DNA from 2 places in the Paenibacillus sp. FSL K6-2862 genome. Region 1 is predicted to be linked to the other one. Evidence: riboswitches for the same ligand, from Rfam matches in the RefSeq annotation. Region 1 holds a riboswitch; the other holds the start of a gene.
What was found. A riboswitch is a leader RNA that binds a small molecule or an ion and turns the genes downstream of it on or off. The one in region 1 is predicted to bind glycine.

Region 1 (9,750 bases):
TGCAGGTAGAAGATACAAAATCGGTTCCCCCAGCGAAAAAATTCCGAAAAGGGGATCGTGTATATGCAGCCTATCTGAACCAGTCAGGAATCGTCTGTGACGTGGAAGACAGTCGTGGAAATATCGGGGTAATGCTGCGCGGGCGGAAAGTCAAAATTCACAAGAAACGCCTTACACTTCATATATCTGCAGATGAGTTGTATCCAGGCGATGACTATGATCTGGATATTGTGCTGGAGACCAAGGAGAATCGGAAGAAGCGCAAATTAATGGGACGCAAACATGTCGAAGGGCTGACCATTGAATTGCCACCTGAAGAATAGGGCCAGCCCTGTTATACTATGAGGTATGACGATATAGAGAAAGTAGGCATACCATGGGCGGAAATTTCAATTCCAATTCACAGGCCAAGACGACGAACACAAGTGCCTCCCCGGTCAATGTGCTTGTATGCCCATTATGCGGAGAGGCCAATGGCTGCTCCTATGCGGCTGGCCGTCCCCATTCCGAATGCTGGTGCAATCATGCCGAGTTTCCTGAAGGTGTATTTGACCTCATACCGGCAGAGCAGCGGCGTAAATCGTGCATCTGTCAGCGATGTCTGGAGACGTACAAAAATCAGACAGAACACAAACAAGAGCCTCACAGTTAACTCCTGTGAGGCTCTTGTTTTGCGATCGGGTATCATAACACGGCACGCAATCGCTATATAAGTTGTTTCTTAAATTTGATGATAATGTTCTACTGCCTGCTTGAGCACAGGGTGCTGCTCATCCATGGCTGTGTAGTGACTAAGTGCTGCAGCAATTCCCTTTTGTTTGATCATATTTTGTAGCTCTGCTGCCTCCGGATCATCCTGTACATCGAATTTGCAGGCTGCCGCCATGCCTCTTGCCAGGTTCGTCGTGCCCATTCCATAGTCATGTGCCTGTAGCGCTGGACGAACCAGACGGTCGTTGGGCGACAGCTTCCGCAGCGGCGAACGACCTACCCGAGTGACTTCATCGGTGAGATGCGGATTTACAAACCGCTCCAGAATTTTATTTATATACTTCTGATGATCTTCGGGGTCGAAACCAAACCGTTTCACAAGAACCTCACCCGTTTCCTGCAGTGCACCGTAGACAAGGGATTTCAATTTGTCGTCCGCAATCGCCTTCTGAATCGTATCATACCCATTCACGTAACCGAGATATGCAGCGCAGCAATGTCCCGTATTGACGGTAAACAGCTTCCGCTCGATATAAGGCTCAAGGTCATCCACATAGAGTACACCTTTAATCGGAAGGAACGCAGGGGCCATCTGTGAACGATCCACAACCCACTCATAAAAAGGTTCAACCTGAACGTGAAGCGAGTCTTCGTGATGCTGTATGGGAACAATCCGGTCTACTGCGGAGTCAGGGAAATACACATATTGATCAGCAAGAGCCTTAACGGGTTCTTCCAACAGAGCATACACATGCTCTTTCAGCTGTGTGCTGGCCCCAATGGCATTTTCACATGCAATGATGTGAAGTGGTTTCTGTACCGAACCTGAATTCAATCTTGCCTCAAGCCCCTTGGCGATGCCTGGTGCAATATGTTTCAGGATGCCCACTCCGACTGCGGTCGTAACGAGATCTGCCTCTGCAACGTTCCGGGCAACCGTCTCCAGCTGCCTTCCATCAATGGCATTGACCCCTTTGACCGTTTCCATATCTTTTGTTTCGTTGGCCAATTCGACCGTATACTGTCCACGCTCCTGTAATGCCTTAACCAGCTCCTGGTTCACATCCGAGAAGATGACATTATATCCTGCCCGTGACAGGATCAATCCGATGAAACCGCGTCCGATATTACCTGCTCCGAAATGTAGGGCCCTCATAGTTCCATTTCACTTTCGAGAATGGTAATGATCTCTTCCGCCGTTTTGGCATAACGAAGTGCTTCCATGTTCTCATCTTCCGCACAAATGACCGCAATGCTGGTCAGAATCTCCATGTGCTCACCGCCCTGAGCAGCGATACCGATCACCATGTAGGCTTTTTCATCCCCAAAATCTACACCTTGCGGGAACTGAATCACTGAAATGCCTGTGGACAGAATGAACGATTTGGATTCTTTGGTTCCGTGTGGAATGGCAAGTCCATTGCCCACATATGTCGATACGATCTCCTCGCGCTCAAGCATCTTGTCGATATAATCGGCAGTAATATGTCCTGCATCTTTCAGAATCTGTCCTGCCATGCGAATAGCCTCATATTTGTCCTGTGCCGTTGCGTTCATAACCACTTTGTCTGTTGTAAGTATGCTCATGTTTATTAACCTCCAATTTCGGTTTTACTTCGATAAAATCCAACCAATTCCCGGGACAGATAATGAATAAGATCATCCCGGATTCCCTTTTCCAGCAGTGTAATCATCTCATCCTGCAGTAACAATGCGCTGATCTCGCTTAGCACCTCCAGGCTCTCCCGGGATAGCTCCCTCGGCCCAACCATCAGAAGGATATGGCTGATGCCAACCTGGTCCTCCGTCGTCACAAGCAGCGGCTCTGATAATTGAAACAGGCTGATGGACGGCCTATATATGCCATCACTGCGGGTATGAAACAGCGCGAGTGATGTATCGGGAATTTTCTGGCTGCCCACCTTCTCCCGCGCTTCAAGCAGCCTGGCGATTTCTTCTGGATCCTTAAGCACCCCGTATTCCTGCAGTACCTTGCACATGGCAAATGCCGTTTCATAGAAGCCCATCTTACGGTTATCCAGTGGAAACACCTGAAACTTGCCTGTGATCCTAACGATTTCAATAAGTGTGGCATCAAGCCCCGCTGGATCAGCATGGCGGTCAGGTGCCTTTCCACTGGCTTTACTCTCTCCATACTTAACTTGTACCCGCTGCAGCGTCGTATTTTGAATGTACAGACGCAAACGTTCACTTTCTTCCGCTGTTAACAAGGGACTTACCTTGTAATACTGATGCGGTTCCATCGGCAGATCGACTGTGGATAAAATGAGGTCATAATCCTCTTCGGGGATCCGAGCCGCCTCATACCATGATGCACTGTCAACGATCCGGATCTCCGGAATCTCTTTGGACAACCGGCTGGAAAGCATACGGGATGAGCCAATTCCGCTTGTGCACACGATAATGGCCCGAATCTCGCGCTTCAGCACACGCAATCGCTCGATGGAAGCGCCAAAATGCATGACCAGGAATCCAATTTCCTCATCCGGCACGTCCGTATCCGGCCATGCGTCATGCACTGCGTTCTTCACATCCCCGAACAACGAATCGTAATCCTTGCGAATCTGCTGAAGCAGTGGATTACGTATGCTTTGCCTGCCTCCAATCCGCTCCATCACCGGCTGCATATGCGCAATCAGCCCTTCCCGCAGAAGACGATCTTCCTGAAATGCATAACCCGTTCTCCCCTGCATCTGATCCATCAGGGAACGAACCATGTCCAGCAATACCAGATCGTCAACAGGCAGTAAGCGTGTGGAGTGAATAAGCTGCTCGGTTTCAATTAATAATTTGTGCAAATAGCTCTGTTCTTCCTTGGCAAACGAGATGCCAAGCTGATCGGAGAGCACGCTGCATAGTCTCGCAGCCATGTATTCAGGCACGCTCTGATCTCCAGTAGAAGGGTAAACCGCTTTTTTATCCGAAGAAGGAATACGTCCGACGATAAACCCCTTGCGAATGCGCACCAGCGCAACGGACAGTTGAATAAGCAATTTGGTATACTGTCGCTCGGGAATATTTTCGAGCCAGTCAATATCCGGCTGCCATAACGCATTCTCGACCGTCAGTACATCACGATGACCAATCATGCCCAGCAGCTTCTGGTTCACCTTGGAAATTCCCTGGTCAGGTTGCCTTCCGAACAGATCAGATTCATCCAGATATTCAAGCGCAAGTCCTGCGATTGCTGCGCGATAGGCCGTTTCACTGCCATTGATCTTCACTCCGTAACCTCGCCTGCGAACGAGCTTCAGGCCCGCTTGACGAATCCGGGGTTCCAGTTCATCCAGATCATTGCTCACGGTCGAGACTGTTACTCTCAGATCCGATGCGAGCGCAAGCAGTTTTACAGGCTCCGCCTCATCCAGCAAAATACAAAGCATGAAGAGTTTACGCTCTTCGGGCGTAAACTCCACATATTCGTTCAGCTCCAGCTGCTCACGCAGTGAAGCCAAATCATCGGAACCAGGGTCTATTCGGACCCCGGTTCCTGATTTTTTTTCCAATTTCATGCCAAAGGGTTCAAGCCACTTCTCAATCATCTGAAGCTCCCGATGGACGGTTCGTGTACTGACTTTGACTGCAATTGCAATGTCGCCGGCGGTTACTTCCTGCGGATGCTCCAACAGGAACTCCACAATTTCACGCTGTCTTTTCGTAATACTCATATCTCAAGCCTCCGGCTCAGGGAAAACGATCGCAACCTGTTATTTCAGGCGTTCAACGAGCGCATCGTATTCCGGGCTTTTTAGGAAGTTGTCGATGGATATATGTTCTGCGTTCGGTGCCACGCTGCGGGCACGGTCCGTCAATGTCTTCTGCGTAATAACAACGTCTGCGTCCTGCGGGATATCACTGATTGCCGTGTTGGTTACCGCAACGTCAATCCCTTCAGCTTTCATCTTCTTGCGGAGAATGGAAGCCCCCATGGCACTTGAACCCATACCTGCATCACAGGAGAAGACGATTTTCTTCACATCGGTTTTTGCTTTCACAGTTGAAGAAGCCAAATCCGCGGCTCTGTCTGCTTCACGATTATCTGCTGTAACAGCAGCATTCGCTGTATTGCCCTGGCTCTTCATGTCTTTCATGCGATTCGCTGCAGACTCCAGATCTTCTTCTTTTTGCTTACCTGTTTTCAGCAGCAGTGCTGCAACCAGGAAGGAAACGATAGCGGCCACAGCCACCCCGGCGAGCATCGGCAGATATCCACCTTTTGGCGTTAACAGGGAATATGCAATGATACTACCCGGTGAAGGTGCTGAAACCAGTCCTGCTCCGGTAAGCATGAAGGTTGCTGTACCTGCCACGCCACCTGCGATTGCCGCAAGAATCAGAATCGGTCTCATCAGAATGTAAGGGAAATAAATTTCATGAATTCCCCCGAAGAAGTGGATGATAACCGCACCCGGTGCGGAAGATCTTGCTGTTCCACGACCGAAGAAGCAGTAAGCCAGCAGGATACCAAGTCCGGGACCCGGGTTCGATTCAAGCATGTATAATACGGATTGACCCAATTCTCTCGCTTGATCTGTTGCAATCGGTGTTAGAATGCCGTGGTTGATTGCATTGTTCAGGAACAATACCTTCCCTGGTTCAATGATCAGGTTGACGAGTGGGAGCAATCCCAGATTCATCAGCCCCTGTACACCAGCCGATAATACGGTGCTAATTCCTTCTACAGCAGGTCCGATACCCAGCAGTGCAATGATCGCCAGGATACCACCGATAATACCGGCTGAGAAGTTATTAACCAACATCTCGAACCCTGCCTTGATCTTGCCTTCGACGGCTTTATCAAACTTTTTGATGATCCATGCAGCCAGTGGTCCGGCAATCATGGCACCCAGGAACATCGGAATGTCACTGCCGACGATAACCCCTATAGTCATGATGGCACCAACGACACCACCACGCTGGCCATGCACCATCGTACCTCCAGTGTAACCGATAAGCAGCGGCAGCAAATATTTGATCATCGGATCTACTAACAGTGCCAGATCCGCGTTAGGGAACCAGCCCTTTTCAATAAAGAGTGCCGTAATTAATCCCCAGGCAATAAATGCACCCATATTCGGCATAACCATACCACTCAGGAATCGGCCAAAACGCTGAACGCCTACCCGGAGACCGCCTTTGGAATTGGACGTTTGGTCCAAGTTACTCATTGTATTATCCTCCTCGGATCAAGTAGTTATCATTTATGAAAGGGGTATCATTCCTCCCCTGCTGTTATCCTAAGCCAGATTGGTCTCCGGTTCAACGAAATGAAAGCGTACTTTCGTCATGATCATTGATGACAACATTGTGTTTATGTAATCGTTTTTATGGTGATGAGAGGGTTCTAACCATTGATATACTTAGCTTTTTTCGTGTGTGACTTATATCATTTACGGTGTTGGATTCTATAATATAGCTTGTGCGTTTCAGCCTTATTCCATCCTGTTCAAGTACCTCATCTGGCAACAATCCTGTCTTTCAGAACACGAAAAAGCCTGCATGAGCTTTAAGGCTCACACAGACTCTGAAGACGTGCACGACCGTCCAATGTATAAAAAATCATAGATTAATAAAGGTTATTTAGTGCAAATATATTCTACTCCTCGGTTTGCTTACGATATGCATCAGCATTCATAAGTTTAGACAACGCTGCTGTCAAATCACCTTCAACACGAATCTCGATCATCCAGCCTTCTTCGTAAGGCGAACTGTTGACGAGTTCAGGTGCATCCTGCAGTGCTTCATTCACGGCAATAATGGAACCACTTACCGGAGAAAACAAATCTGAAACCGTCTTAACGGATTCAATCGTACCAATACTTTCTTCCGCTTTTACATCCGATTCAAGGTCAGGCAATTCCACAAACACAATGTCACCCAGCTGATGCTGCGCGAACTCGGTAATGCCGATCCGTACAGTATCCTCCCCTACGGTTTGCACCCACTCGTGCTCTTCACTGTACAGGAAATCACTTTTCAATTCGCTCATCGATATCCGCCTCGCTTTTCATTAATGAGTGCATGCGTCCTTCGGCCAACCTTTTTCCCAGAACATAGCGTAAGATATTTTTGAATGAAATGTCAAGATACCTCACAAATTATTTGATTTTTGATGATTACAGCCTGTAACGCAAACACCCTCACTCTACATATAATGGGTAATATTAGAATAGTAAGCGCACTCTTTTTATATACACGAACAATAATAATAAACTAATAAATATTATTCGGTTTTTTATTAATTTTCGTGATATCGTTCTTGACATCGATAGTGGATTCACGTTTTAATGAGAGAGTAAATGTTAATTGTTGTGTGCATCACCCGCGGATGAATGTAAAGGGAGAGATTACCCGTGACGCCCAACTCTTGGATGCATGCGGTAACGCCGAAGGAGTAAACCACCCGACAAGCGGGAGGTGAATCTCTCAGGCAAAAGGACTTTTACGGGACGCAACTCTGGAGAGCATCTATTCGCCCTGTATGGGGCGTTTTGATCACCCAAGGGGAAACCTGCTGCAACTTATTGGCGGGGTAACTCTCAGGTACCAAGGACAGAGCCTAAGAATACAGCGTGCTTCTGGCATGCCGGTTCTTTGGCCTGTCCTTTTCCTTTTTCCCAAAAAAACGAAAGTCAGGATCGAGCCGGCGCTGTCATCAGCGCAGCCTTAATCATACTTATCCAAGAAAAGAACGCATCATTCATGTTATACACTCGGCCCGGTAGCGGCCATAACGAGGTGATTTGATGTCCAATTTGCTTAGAACTCCACTCTATCCACTTTATCAGCAATATGAAGGTGTACGGTGCATCGATTTTGGCGGCTGGGAGCTTCCGGTGCAATTCAGCGGGATTCAGAAGGAACATGAAGCGGTGCGCGAACGGGCTGGACTGTTCGATGTATCCCACATGGGTGAATTCACGGTGCAGGGTGAACAGGCCGAAGCATTTTTGCAGAAACTGACGACCAACGACGTGACCACCCTGGTCCCCGGCCAGGCACAATACACGTTAATGTGTTACCCGGACGGTGGCGTAGTGGACGATCTGCTCGTATACAAGCTGGAAGATCAGCATTATATGCTCGTCGTGAATGCCTCCAATATCGACAATGACTGGGCATGGCTGCAGGAGCACATGGTCCCTGGGGTGAGCATGACGAATGACTCCGCGGAAACAGCTCTCCTGGCTCTACAGGGCCCGCTTGCTGCAGACACCATCGGAAAAGTTACTGATACCGACGTATCCATAATCGAGCCTTTTCGTTTTGTACAGAATGCTGAGGTCTGTGGTGTAAAACTGCTGCTGTCCCGCACCGGTTATACCGGAGAAGACGGCTTCGAACTATACGTACAGGCAGATCAGGCCCCTAAGGTCTGGAACGGATTGATGGAGGCGGGTGCTGACCACGGACTGGTTCCGGCTGGACTTGGTGCCCGGGATACACTTCGATTCGAAGCGAAGCTGCCCCTCTACGGACAGGAATTGTCGCCGACCATTTCACCGCTGGAAGCAGGCGTTGGCATGTTTGTGAAGCTGAATGCCGGACCTTTTATCGGACACGAAGCGCTATTGCAGCAAAAGAATGATGGACCTGCCCGCAAACTGGTCGGCATTGAAGTGCTGGAACGCGGGATTCCACGTCCCCACTATCCTATCTACGCAGAAGGCGTGCAGATCGGGGAAGTAACAACCGGTACACAGTCCCCTACGCTGAAGCGCAATCTGGGGCTCGCCCTAATTAATAGCCAATATGCTGCACTCGGCACCCCGCTCGAGATTGAGATTCGCGGCAAAAAGCTGAAAGCCGAAGTTGTGAAGACCCCTTTTCATAAACGGACACGTACGTCAAAGACACCTACCCAAGGAGCTGAGCAAGCATGAGCAAGCACCGCTACATTCCCATGACTGAACAGGATCAGAGCGCCATGCTCGCAACCATCGGTGTGGACACGATTGAAGATCTGTTCCAGGACATTCCGCAGGAGATTCGTTATCAAGGCGAGCTGCCTGTTTCCTCCAAACTGGATGAATACACACTGACACGTCATATGTCTAAGCAAGCCGGCGCGAATGCCAATTTTGAGACACACGCCAGTTTCCTGGGTGCAGGCATTTACGATCATCACATCCCTTCCGTTATTAATCATGTCATTTCCCGTTCCGAGTTCTATACTGCCTATACGCCATATCAGCCCGAAATCAGTCAGGGCGAGCTCCAGGCGATCTTCGAATTCCAATCGTATATCTGTGAACTGACTGGAATGGCTGTAGCCAATGCGAGTATGTATGATGGTGCGACCGCATTTGCAGAAGCAGGGAATCTGGCCGCTGCGGCAACACGCCGCAAACAGCTAATCGTATCTCGTACCGTTCATCCCGAAGCCCGTCAAGTGTTAAAGGCTTATGCACACGGTCTGAATTTGGAGATTGTCGAGGTTGGTTATCAGAACGGGGTGACCGATTGGGATGCCCTTCAAGCGGCCGTATCGGATGATACCGCAGCCGTCATGATCCAGAGCCCGAACTTCTTCGGTGCCGTGGAAAATGTAAAACAGGCTGCAGACCTCGCGCATGCGCACAAGGGTCTGCTTGTAGTCAGCGCAAATCCGCTGGCGCTTGGTATGCTCGAAGCTCCAGGCAAGCTGGGTGCCGACATCGTTGTCGGTGATGCACAGCCGCTTGGCATCTCCGCTTCGCTCGGTGGTCCTACATGTGGATATTTCGCTGTATCCCAGGCTCATATGCGCCGGATTCCCGGCCGAATTGTTGGCCAGACAACGGATCGCAACGGCAAACGTGGTTTTGTACTGACACTCCAAGCACGTGAACAGCATATCCGCCGCGAAAAGGCGACTTCCAACATTTGCTCCAACCAGGCATTGCTTGCCCTAAGCGCTTCGGTGTATATGTCTACCATGGGAAGACAGGGCATGATTGATGTGGCTGATCTGAATTTGCAAAAGAGTCATTATGCTCTTCAAGCACTGACAGCAATTCCTGAAGTCAGCCTGACCTT
Region 2 (9,750 bases), 4.7 Mb from region 1:
GCCGATGGTGTATTACCCGCTCTCGCCGTTGCGGAGGCCGAGCGGGTAGAGCAGTGGTTATATCAGAAGCGGAATGAGGCTGTGAAGAAAGCGGAAGCACCTCTCTCAGCAGAACATACTGAAGATCTTAATTCAGATGAAGAGGGAGAATCTCCTGAGCAAGAGGAGGGGCACATCCAGGCATCCCCTCCGCTTATGCAGCCAGAACGGGAGGTTCTGCTGCGGCTGTCAGCCGGCAGGCTGTTTGCCGGAGCGCTGACCACGATGAATCTGCCGCTCGTTGTTGTATTCGGTACAGGGGTTTATTCCTTCGCGGATGACCTGCTCCCTGCGCACTTCTACAGCAGCTTGGTAGAGCGGGCTGGACAACTGCCTGCAATCTGGTGGCTCGGACTGGTTCCTGTCATGTTTCTACTTGCTTGGATCTTATCAGCTGTCCTGTTCACGATTAAGTATGCCGGATTCACGGTGGAGCAGGAAGGCGGTAATATTACGATTGTTTCCGGATTGCTCGACCGAAAGAAGCATGTGTTCTCACCAGGGAAGGTCCAGGCGGTGGAGATCAGGGAGGGACTGCTGCGACAGCCGTTTGGTTATGCCGAGGTGGAGATTTTTGTTTTGACTTCAGAGACGGAGAAAAAAATGATGCTTCATCCGCTGCTGCCGCTCCGCGATGTCAATGAGCTGCTTGCCCGAATTGTACCGCAATTCGTCATGCAGCCACCCGCTAACAGACCCCCGGACCGAGCTCGCTGGTTATTCTTACGCTGGAAACTGCTTGGTGCAGCCCTGCTGGGAACGGCGGGGACGGTGTTTCTGGGCCCGATGGGTGCATTTCTATTTTTGCTTGTTCCCTTATGTGCCGTTTGGGGATACGGATGCTTCAAGGATGAAGGGCTGAGCATTCAGGGCAAGCTGTTAACCATTCGCCACCGGGCCATCTCCCGCAGAACAGCGCTGATGCGCCGTCCTCATGTGGTCACAGTGGATACTGTGGCTACCCGAAGACAGCGAAGCAAGTCCTTGTTATCCGTACGGGCGAGGCTGATGGTGAATCGCAGCGGCTTCAAAGCCATATTTCTGGAATATGGCCAGGCAAATGCCGTAAAGGAATGGTTTCGGCAGGCTTCGGATTTGGCCCAAAAATGATATAGAAAAGTAACTTAGATTAAAACGACTTGAGACTGCCAGATTAACGGCAGTCTTTTTTTTCTGTACGGAAAGCCTTGCGAAACATGATGATCGACGCAGGCATTGTCCATTTTTTTACTGCGAAAAAGGATCAAATAGGAGATAATACAATTATTGGGTTTTAAATCAGTGCATTGAATGATTTAAAGGAATGAATCCGGGAGGGATATGATGGATGAGCAATGATCGAGATCAGGGGAAAGGGAAGGGCGCCGAGTCAGGTGGATGGAGACATGCCGGCTTGCTGCTGGGCGGAGTAGGCATATCCAATCTGGGGGATTTTATCTACATTGTGGCCATTAATTTGATGGTGCTTAACATGACACAGTCCCCGGCGGCAGTTGCAGGCTTGTGGATTATCTCGCCGATTGCATCGGTATGCACCAAGTTCTGGTCAGGCAGTCTGATTGACCGCTACGACCAGCGGCAGCTGATGATTGGGGCGGATGTGGCGAGAGCTGTGCTCGTGGCATTGCTTCCGCTGATGCCCAGTCTATGGATGATGTACGGCATCATGTTTCTTGTCAGCATGTCGTCATCCATATTCGTACCTTCTTCGCAGGTGTACATCACCCGACTGGTTCCTGCTGAGCGGCGCAAGCGATTCAATTCCCTGCAGGCAATGATCAGCTCAGGTGCTTTTATTACAGGCCCAGCCATAGCCGGAGTCATGTTGATTTATCTGTCTCCTGCAGCAGCGATCTATGCCAATGCAGCTTCCTTTGTAGTATCGGCGCTTATCCTGATGTTACTGCCAAGGCTGGGCACGGGAGAGCAGAGCAGCGGTAGGACAAGGCTAACCCCTCGTCTGATCGCCCAGGATTGGCGAGCCGTGATGCTATTCAGTCGCCAAGCAGGATATGTGGTGGGCATCTATGCCTTGTTCCAGATTATTCTTGTTATTGGCATGTCGCTGGATGCACAGGAAGTGGTGTTTATCCGTCAAGTCATGAGCCTGTCCGAGTCACAGTATGGTGCGTTGATGAGTGTTACTGGAGCTGGATACATGGCGGGTTCTCTGCTGGTTTGGTTGTTCGCCAAACATTTGTCCATTCGCCACATGATGGGCGGGGGCGTGCTCTTGGTTGCGCTTGGTTATTTCCTGTTCGCTCGTTCGTTTTCGTTCGAACTTGCCGCATTCGCCTTTATTTTGCTCGGTTTGTGTTCGGCGCCAGCAAACACGGGACTGGTCACCTTTTATCAGAATAATATACCGGTAGACTTGATGGGGCGAATGAGCAGCGTACTTGGACTCATGCTGAGTGCATTGCAGGTCATTTCGATTTTGGTCATGGGTGTAGTTGCCGAAGTGATCTCTCTTCGAACGGTATATACGGTCGTTTCGGCAGTTCTGATGCTGGGTGCCCTTCTGTTATGGCTTACGAGCTGGCTTCCTTCAAGACAGTCAGTTTATAAGGATCACAGCTCTTCCTCAAAATCTCTCCATAGCTAGTCTATATCCTATTGGAAACTGAACGATTCCGTGGAAAGCTGCATATAATAGTAGAGGAATTTTGCCAAGATGATAATGATGCGTTACTTTTGTTGACATTACTTGTGTTGCATATTAATCTGTTATATGAATGATCAATCTTATAAGGACAACGTTTGATATGTGTTCAAGCGAATATATACGATACAGCGGATGAGAACGAGCGGGAGAGACCTCGGCAGGTCATTGGTTTCAGTAGGCTGCCAGGCACCGAAGGAGCAAGCCGCTGCGCACCCGGCGCAGGTGGTTAATCTCTCAGGTAAATGTACCATCGTTGGACGCAACTCTGGAGAGTGCGCGAATGCGCCACCCAAGGGGTATATGATGAGAAGGGTACCCCATGGGGGCGGCCTCTGATCATGAAACTCTCAGGTAACGAGGACAGAGAGAGGGCCTAAGGCCTTCTACTGTCCTTTTTTGATGTCATCATTCAGTAATGAAGGAACATTATGGTGCATGTCTGGATGGATAGGACGATATGGAGGGGTGCAGGATGCGATTTAAAGATGTTTTTTCAATTATTGGTCCGTCGATGACGGGGCCTTCAAGTTCACATACAGCTGGGGCAGCGAGACTGGGAAGAATTGCACGGCAGTGGCTGGGGTGTACGCCTGAACGTGCCAGGCTGACACTGTACGGCTCATTTGCCGATACGTATCAAGGTCACGGTACGGATCTGGCGTTAATTGGTGGTTTGCTTGACTATGTCACTGATGATCCGCGGATACCAGACGCCGAGGAATATGCTGAACAAGCGGGCATGGAGGTTGAGTTCTACACGAGCGGACTGCCTGCTCCACATCCGAATACGGTCAAAATTGAGTTGTGGCACGGTGAGCGTCAATGTTCACTCGTTGGTGCTTCGATTGGCGGTGGCAGCGTGTCGGTGCATACGTTAAATGATTTCCGGGTACAGATCAGCGGGGAATTCCCCACACTCGTTCTGCGTCATGCGGACAAGGCAGGGGTGCTTGCTTCCGTGACGTCTACGATCAGCTCCTCAGGGGTTAACATCGGTTATATGCAGGTAGACCGGAAAGCCCGGGATGGCGAAGCACTAACAGCGATGGAAATGGACGGAGCACCAAGTGGCGAGATGTTGGAACGCTTGCGTTCACTGGATCATGTGCTGGATATTCGCGTCATTGATTTGAAGAGAGGGGTTGATTCGGATGAGGTTTAAGCACTTGCATGAGTTGAATACGATCTGTACGGCTGAATCCAAAACCATTGCCCGGCTAATGATCGAGGAGCAGGTTCAGGAGACCAATACGCCGGAAGCGGACGTTGTGCGGCAGATGTCGGAATATTATCAGGTGATGAAAGAGGCTGTACGCAAAGGACTGACGGAGGACACCACTTCGCGCAGTGGCTTGACTGGCGGAGACGGCAAAAAGATGGCCGAATATATTCGCCAGGGCGAAACCTGCTCGGGTGACGCTTCCGCACTGGCAATGGCCTATGCCTTGTGTGTATCTGAAGTCAACGCATCGATGGGCCGGATTGTGGCAACACCTACAGCAGGTTCTTGCGGAATTATCCCTGGTGTATTCATCAGCTCCCAGGAGCGATTCGGATGGAGTGATGAGCATCTGGTGAACGGCTTATTCTGTGCAGGTGCAATTGGATATGTCATTGCCAATAACTCGTTTATTTCAGGTGCAGAGGGTGGCTGTCAGGCAGAAGTCGGTTCGGCGATCGGCATGGCTGCCGGTGCAATGGTGGAGCTGCGCGGAGGGACGCCGGAGCAGGTCGTTCATGCCGTAGGTCTCGCGTTAAAAAATACACTGGGCCTCATCTGCGATCCGGTCGCAGGGCTTGTTGAAATTCCATGCATCGTCCGCAACGGACTGGGTGCGGTAACGGCACTGGCTGCAGCCGATATGGCGCTGGCCGGGGTAAGAAGTGCCATTCCATCGGATGAAGTCATCGACGTCATGCTGGAAGTGGGAAGTGCGATGCCGAGCAGGCACCGCGAGACAGCGCAGGGCGGGTTAGCCCAGACGCCAACAGGCCGGAAAATGATGGAGAAGCTGGCGAAACCCAAAGCGAAGCGTGCGGAACCTGAAGCTGAGTCCGAACCACAGAACACGAAGGGTAATTCGAAAGAGCAGGCATAGAACGAATCTGATAGGTTAGGATCTATGACGGGAGAAAAACAGAGAAAAGCGTCCGCTGGCCTTTACAGGTCATGCAGGACGCCTTTTTTTTATTTGAAGAGCAAGAGCCTCAGCCTAACTCCGGGCTTTACAGGAGAAAGCTCATGTAATCTACAAGAATGAGGAATAAATATTTACCGTTTATCCTGACTGATATCCGTACTTAACACGGCATAACCGTATGCTGGCAGTTCAACAGCGAGAACATCGCCGTCCCTGGCCGTGCGGTGGTTACCGTCCAACAATTCGGTCCATTCTTCCGCACCCGCCTCGAATTCAATGATCGCCGTTTCCTCCGAACGATTGAACAGAACGAGAATGCGTTCATCTTCACTCTGCCGTTCGAGAATCAGCTGGCTTCCTTCAGGACGAGCTTGCAGGAATCGAACATGACCTTCTGCACGCAGAGCGGGATGGGTATGGCGAAGGGCGATAAGCTGCTGATAAAAGGTGAACAATTCACGGTCCTGCTTCGCCTCGTCCCACTCCATGCATTTCCGGCAGCCCGGATCATGGTCGCCATCCAGCCCGATCTCGTCTCCGTAATATATGCACGGCGTGCCCAGATAAGTGAACTGGAACAATGCTGCCAGTTTCATCTTGCGCTGATCACCTTCACACAGCGTCAGCAGCCTTGGCGTATCATGGCTATCCAGCAGGTTGAACGCTACTTCGCTGGCTTGCAGTGGATAACGTGACAGCTGCCGTCCGATGGAATTCGCGAACGTCTCGGCATTCATTTTATTTTTGACAAAGAAACCATTCACGGCATCGGTAAACGGATAGTTCATGGAAGCGTCGAACTGATCACCTTGCAGCCATGCCGAGGATTCATTCCAGATTTCTCCGAGAATATACGCCTCTGGATTCGCAGCCTTGACCACCCGGCGGAAATCGCGCCAGAATGCATCATCCACTTCGTCCGCAACGTCCAGCCGCCAGCCGTCCATACCCACTTCCTTGATCCAATACTCGGCTACCTTCAGCAGGTAGTCCTTCACCTCCGGATTTTCCGTGTTCAGCTTCGGCATGTGAGGTTCGAATCCAAAGGTCTCATACGTAGGTATGCCATCCTTCACATCCAGCGGGAATTCATGAACATGGAACCAATCCTTGTATTTGGACTTCTCCCCGTTCTCCTGTACGTCCACAAATGGGGCAAACGTCTTCCCGGAATGATTGAACACTGCATCGAGAAGCACTCGGATACCGCGTTCATGACACAGCTTGACCAAACGTTTCACGGTGTCTGCATCACCGAAATGCCGATCTACCCGGAGATAGTCCTCGGTATCATATTTATGATTGGTGGTTGCTTCGAAGATGGGGGTGAAATAAATGGCATTAATGCCTAGCTCACTGAGGTAGTCCAGATGATCCATCACACCCTGGAGGTCACCTCCAAAGAAGTTGGATGGTGTAGGCTCGCCGCCCCATGGTTCAACATTCTCCGGATTCAGTTCCGGATTGCCGTTGGCAAATCGCTCGGGGAAGATCTGATAGAAAATCGCATCCTTGACCCACTCAGGCGGCGTAAAGACTGCACCCTGGTGGATATAGGGGAACTGAAACATCTGCCCCGGATCGTCCGGTTCGTCTTCCTGAAAACCCGTTTCGGACATCCATATCTGCTCGTCTTCGCTTTTGAGCAAAAAGGAATATTTCAGACGATGGTACGGAGGCTTTATTTCACCTTCATAGTAGTCGAACATGGAATCTGAGGTGAACTTGGTTAAAGAGATCTGCTTTTTGGTATTTTCCCATGCGTATTTGTCGCCAGTCATGGCGTATACCTCGGTGAGATCATTCTTTTTGGCACGCAGGCGCAGGCGAACAGTATCTTTATCGTAGGCATATGCCCAGTTCCGTTTGGGTTGATGATAGATGGCTTCCAGCAGCATGTTCAAATTCCTCCCGTCTATTCACTTCATATGTACTTCATGGACATCAGGCATGGCATTTCTGTAGCTGAAGATTAAGGTATAATACTAATGAAAGTAACGGAGTAGTCCCTTTAGATGGTGCTTCGTTCATACATACAGCTTACTCCAATATGTTCAGATATATAATTAACCCAAAGGGTACAGAAAGGAAACGAATCTACGTATGAAAACAAAACTGTTATACATTGAGGACGATACGGAAATCGCGACATGGGTCAGGGCTGACCTGGAGGAACGCGGTTATGAGGTCATATGGCTGGGAAGCGGAGAGGGGGCAGCCGAAGCTGCCGGGGGCTGCTCACTCATTATTTTGGATGTCATGCTGCCCGGACTGGATGGATTTACGGTAGGACAGCGGCTGAAAAAGGAGCATCCTTCCGTGCCCATCGTCATGCTCTCGGCCAGAACCTCCATTGATGACAAGCTGCATGGGCTTGATTTTGCCGATGATTATGTAACCAAGCCGTTTCACCCCGATGAGCTCGCTGCACGCATTGAAGTACAGCTGCGCAAGGCAGGATCTACCGTTTCGTCCGATGCTGCCCTGAAGCTGGATCACCTGTCCATCTATGAGAAGGACAATCGGATCGTCAATGAGGAGACGGGGGAGGAGATCATTTTATCGGGAAAACAATTTCACATCTTCGCTTACCTGCTCAGGCATATGGGCATGATCCGTACGAAAGAACAGATTTATGAAGCTGTTTGGAACGAGCCTTATCTGGATGGGGATAAAACATTAATGGTACATATTCGCCATCTGCGCGAGAAGCTTGAACGGGATCCGGCCAATCCGTCGGTCATTCAAACTGTACGCGGGGTTGGATACCGTGTGAAGAAACCATGATCAGGTCGTTCAGTAAGCAAGAGAATCCGAAAGATGAGAGCGAAGGGAAAAAGAACGAAAAACGAAAGCTCCGATTCGGCCGCTCGCTGATGTCCCGTTACATCATTCTAATTTTATGCGCAGTGCTGTTCGTCCCTGTTGTACTTCCGATCACATCTGTCATTTATGTCGTGGTTGTCAATAACGTGAGCAAGGGCAACGCCGCTCCTTACGGTGACGTTACGCACATAAGCAATCTTTGGTCCAATGAATCGAAGAAGCTGGATCAGGCAACGCCTGCCAAGATCGACGATCGCATGAAGCAGTTACATGCCCAGTATCCCAAATCTTCAGTGTACAGAGTGGATGAGAATGGGAAAACAGCTTTTATACTTGGAGGTGAAGGCGTAGAAGTAGTTGAAACTCCGGCAAATGGCTCAACCCTGACTACTTTGAATTGGCCGCTGAATGATCAGAAAAAGGTAGAAACCCGTATTCCCGCAGTATGGGATGCTTCCTACACGATGGAATTCATGAAGGAGGCCGTCTACCGTGACCCGTTAACCGTCGTTTCATTTGTAGGTGGGGGCAATCAGGACAAAGGAAAAGGCTTCATGGTCATTGAAGTGCCTAGATACCTGCTCCAAAAATCCCAGAGCAACTGGCCGATGGAGCTCCTATATCTTGGTTTGCTGATGACGATTATTTTTCTCTTCTTCATTGTGATGTCCATTCTTTTTTTTGCACGGATTCGCAAACGGCTGATCCGTTTGCAGACAGCCATGATTACGCCAGGTAAGGAAGGCATACCGCTTCCAGTTGATATTCGCAGATCGGACGAGATCGGTCAGCTGGAAGACTCCTTCAATCAGATGGTGTATCAGCTGACCGAAAGCCGTCACAGGGAACGTGAGGAGGAACAGTTCCGCAAACGTCTCATTGCAGGACTTTCCCATGATTTGCGTACGCCACTAACGGTCATTCGTGGGCATATGCATGCTCTTCACAAGGAAGCGCTCAGCGATAAGGGCATCAGTTCATTGTCACGCATGGAGTCCAAGATGGATGATCTAAGCGGTCTTATTGATAACATGTTATCGTACAATCTGCTTGCGAGTGGTAAGTACACGCTGAAGCTGGAAGAGAAGGATGTTTTCCGGATCGTTAGGGAAACGGCCGCGGCATGGTACCCCGTATGGGAGAAAGAGCAGTTCGACATCGATATTGATCTGCCGGATGAGCCGCTGATCTGGCGTGTGGATGAACAGGGCATGCGTCGTATTCTGGATAACCTGTTTCAGAACGTGGTTCGGTATGCGGGAGACGGAAAATACATTGGCATATCCACTGAACGAATTCACGACAGAACAGCTCTGGTTATTCGGGATCAGGGTCCGGGTATGCAGCAAGAGGTGGGGGCGAAAGGTACGGGACTGGGGCTGTCCATTGTGGATCTGCTCGTCCGCGAGATGGGCCTGCGTAAAAAGGTGGATAGCTCACCCGAAGGAGTTCGGATATTTATCTATTGACCTAAGGTCTGACCTAGCACGATTTAAACTAAACTTAAACTTGGGACAACTTTAGTTTTAACCTTGGACGGTTACGATGATATCCGAGGTGATTAAACAGTGAGTGATAACATTATTCAAACGGCTAATTTATGGAAAACATATCGGGATCGTGCGGCGGTTCGCGAATTGGATCTGCATATCAAGAAGGGAGATATCTACGGTTTTCTAGGACCTAACGGCGCGGGTAAAACAACAACTATTCGCATGCTGCTGGGCTTGATCAAACCGACAAAAGGGGTCATTCGTGTCTTCGATAAAGACATTCGCAAGGATCGCATGGATATTTTGCGCCGTGTTGGTTCGCTCGTAGAGTATCCGTCTTATTACGGGCATCTGAATGCAGTCGAAAATCTAGAGGCATTGCGGCGGATCCTGAATGTACCCAAATCCAGAATTGCTGAAGTATTGTCCATAGTCGATCTGACGAGGGATGCAAAGCGTGCGGTTAAAGGATATTCACTTGGAATGAAGCAGAGACTCGGGATTGCAAGTGCCTTGCTGGGTCAGCCGGAACTGTTGATATTGGATGAACCTACGAATGGACTGGATCCAGCTGGCATTCAGGAGA

Region 2: it holds a riboswitch for glycine, as region 1 does, so the genes downstream of both, sdaAB (L-serine ammonia-lyase, iron-sulfur-dependent subunit beta) here and gcvT (glycine cleavage system aminomethyltransferase GcvT) in region 1, are expected to answer to the same signal.

What each region holds. Positions count from the first base shown of each region.
Region 1 covers NZ_JBBOSN010000001.1:5,172,391-5,182,140, forward strand. Annotated here, with positions in the region: gene MHB82_RS23345 (endonuclease MutS2) at 1-323, shown strand, start outside; gene MHB82_RS23350 (cysteine-rich CWC family protein) at 377-652, shown strand; gene MHB82_RS23355 (mannitol-1-phosphate 5-dehydrogenase) at 722-1,867, opposite strand; gene MHB82_RS23360 (PTS sugar transporter subunit IIA) at 1,864-2,298, opposite strand; gene MHB82_RS23365 (BglG family transcription antiterminator) at 2,304-4,400, opposite strand; gene MHB82_RS23370 (PTS mannitol transporter subunit IICB) at 4,440-5,900, opposite strand; gene gcvH (glycine cleavage system protein GcvH) at 6,329-6,721, opposite strand; glycine riboswitch at 7,061-7,184, shown strand; glycine riboswitch at 7,188-7,290, shown strand; gene gcvT (glycine cleavage system aminomethyltransferase GcvT) at 7,479-8,615, shown strand; gene gcvPA (aminomethyl-transferring glycine dehydrogenase subunit GcvPA) at 8,612-9,750, shown strand, end outside.
Region 2 covers NZ_JBBOSN010000001.1:466,443-476,192, forward strand. Annotated here, with positions in the region: gene MHB82_RS02270 (PH domain-containing protein) at 1-1,149, shown strand, start outside; gene MHB82_RS02275 (MFS transporter) at 1,367-2,644, shown strand; glycine riboswitch at 2,838-2,963, shown strand; glycine riboswitch at 2,968-3,070, shown strand; gene sdaAB (L-serine ammonia-lyase, iron-sulfur-dependent subunit beta) at 3,177-3,866, shown strand; gene sdaAA (L-serine ammonia-lyase, iron-sulfur-dependent, subunit alpha) at 3,856-4,803, shown strand; gene MHB82_RS02290 (alpha-glycosidase) at 4,977-6,743, opposite strand; gene MHB82_RS02295 (response regulator transcription factor) at 6,949-7,632, shown strand; gene MHB82_RS02300 (HAMP domain-containing sensor histidine kinase) at 7,629-9,140, shown strand; gene MHB82_RS02305 (ABC transporter ATP-binding protein) at 9,240-9,750, shown strand, end outside.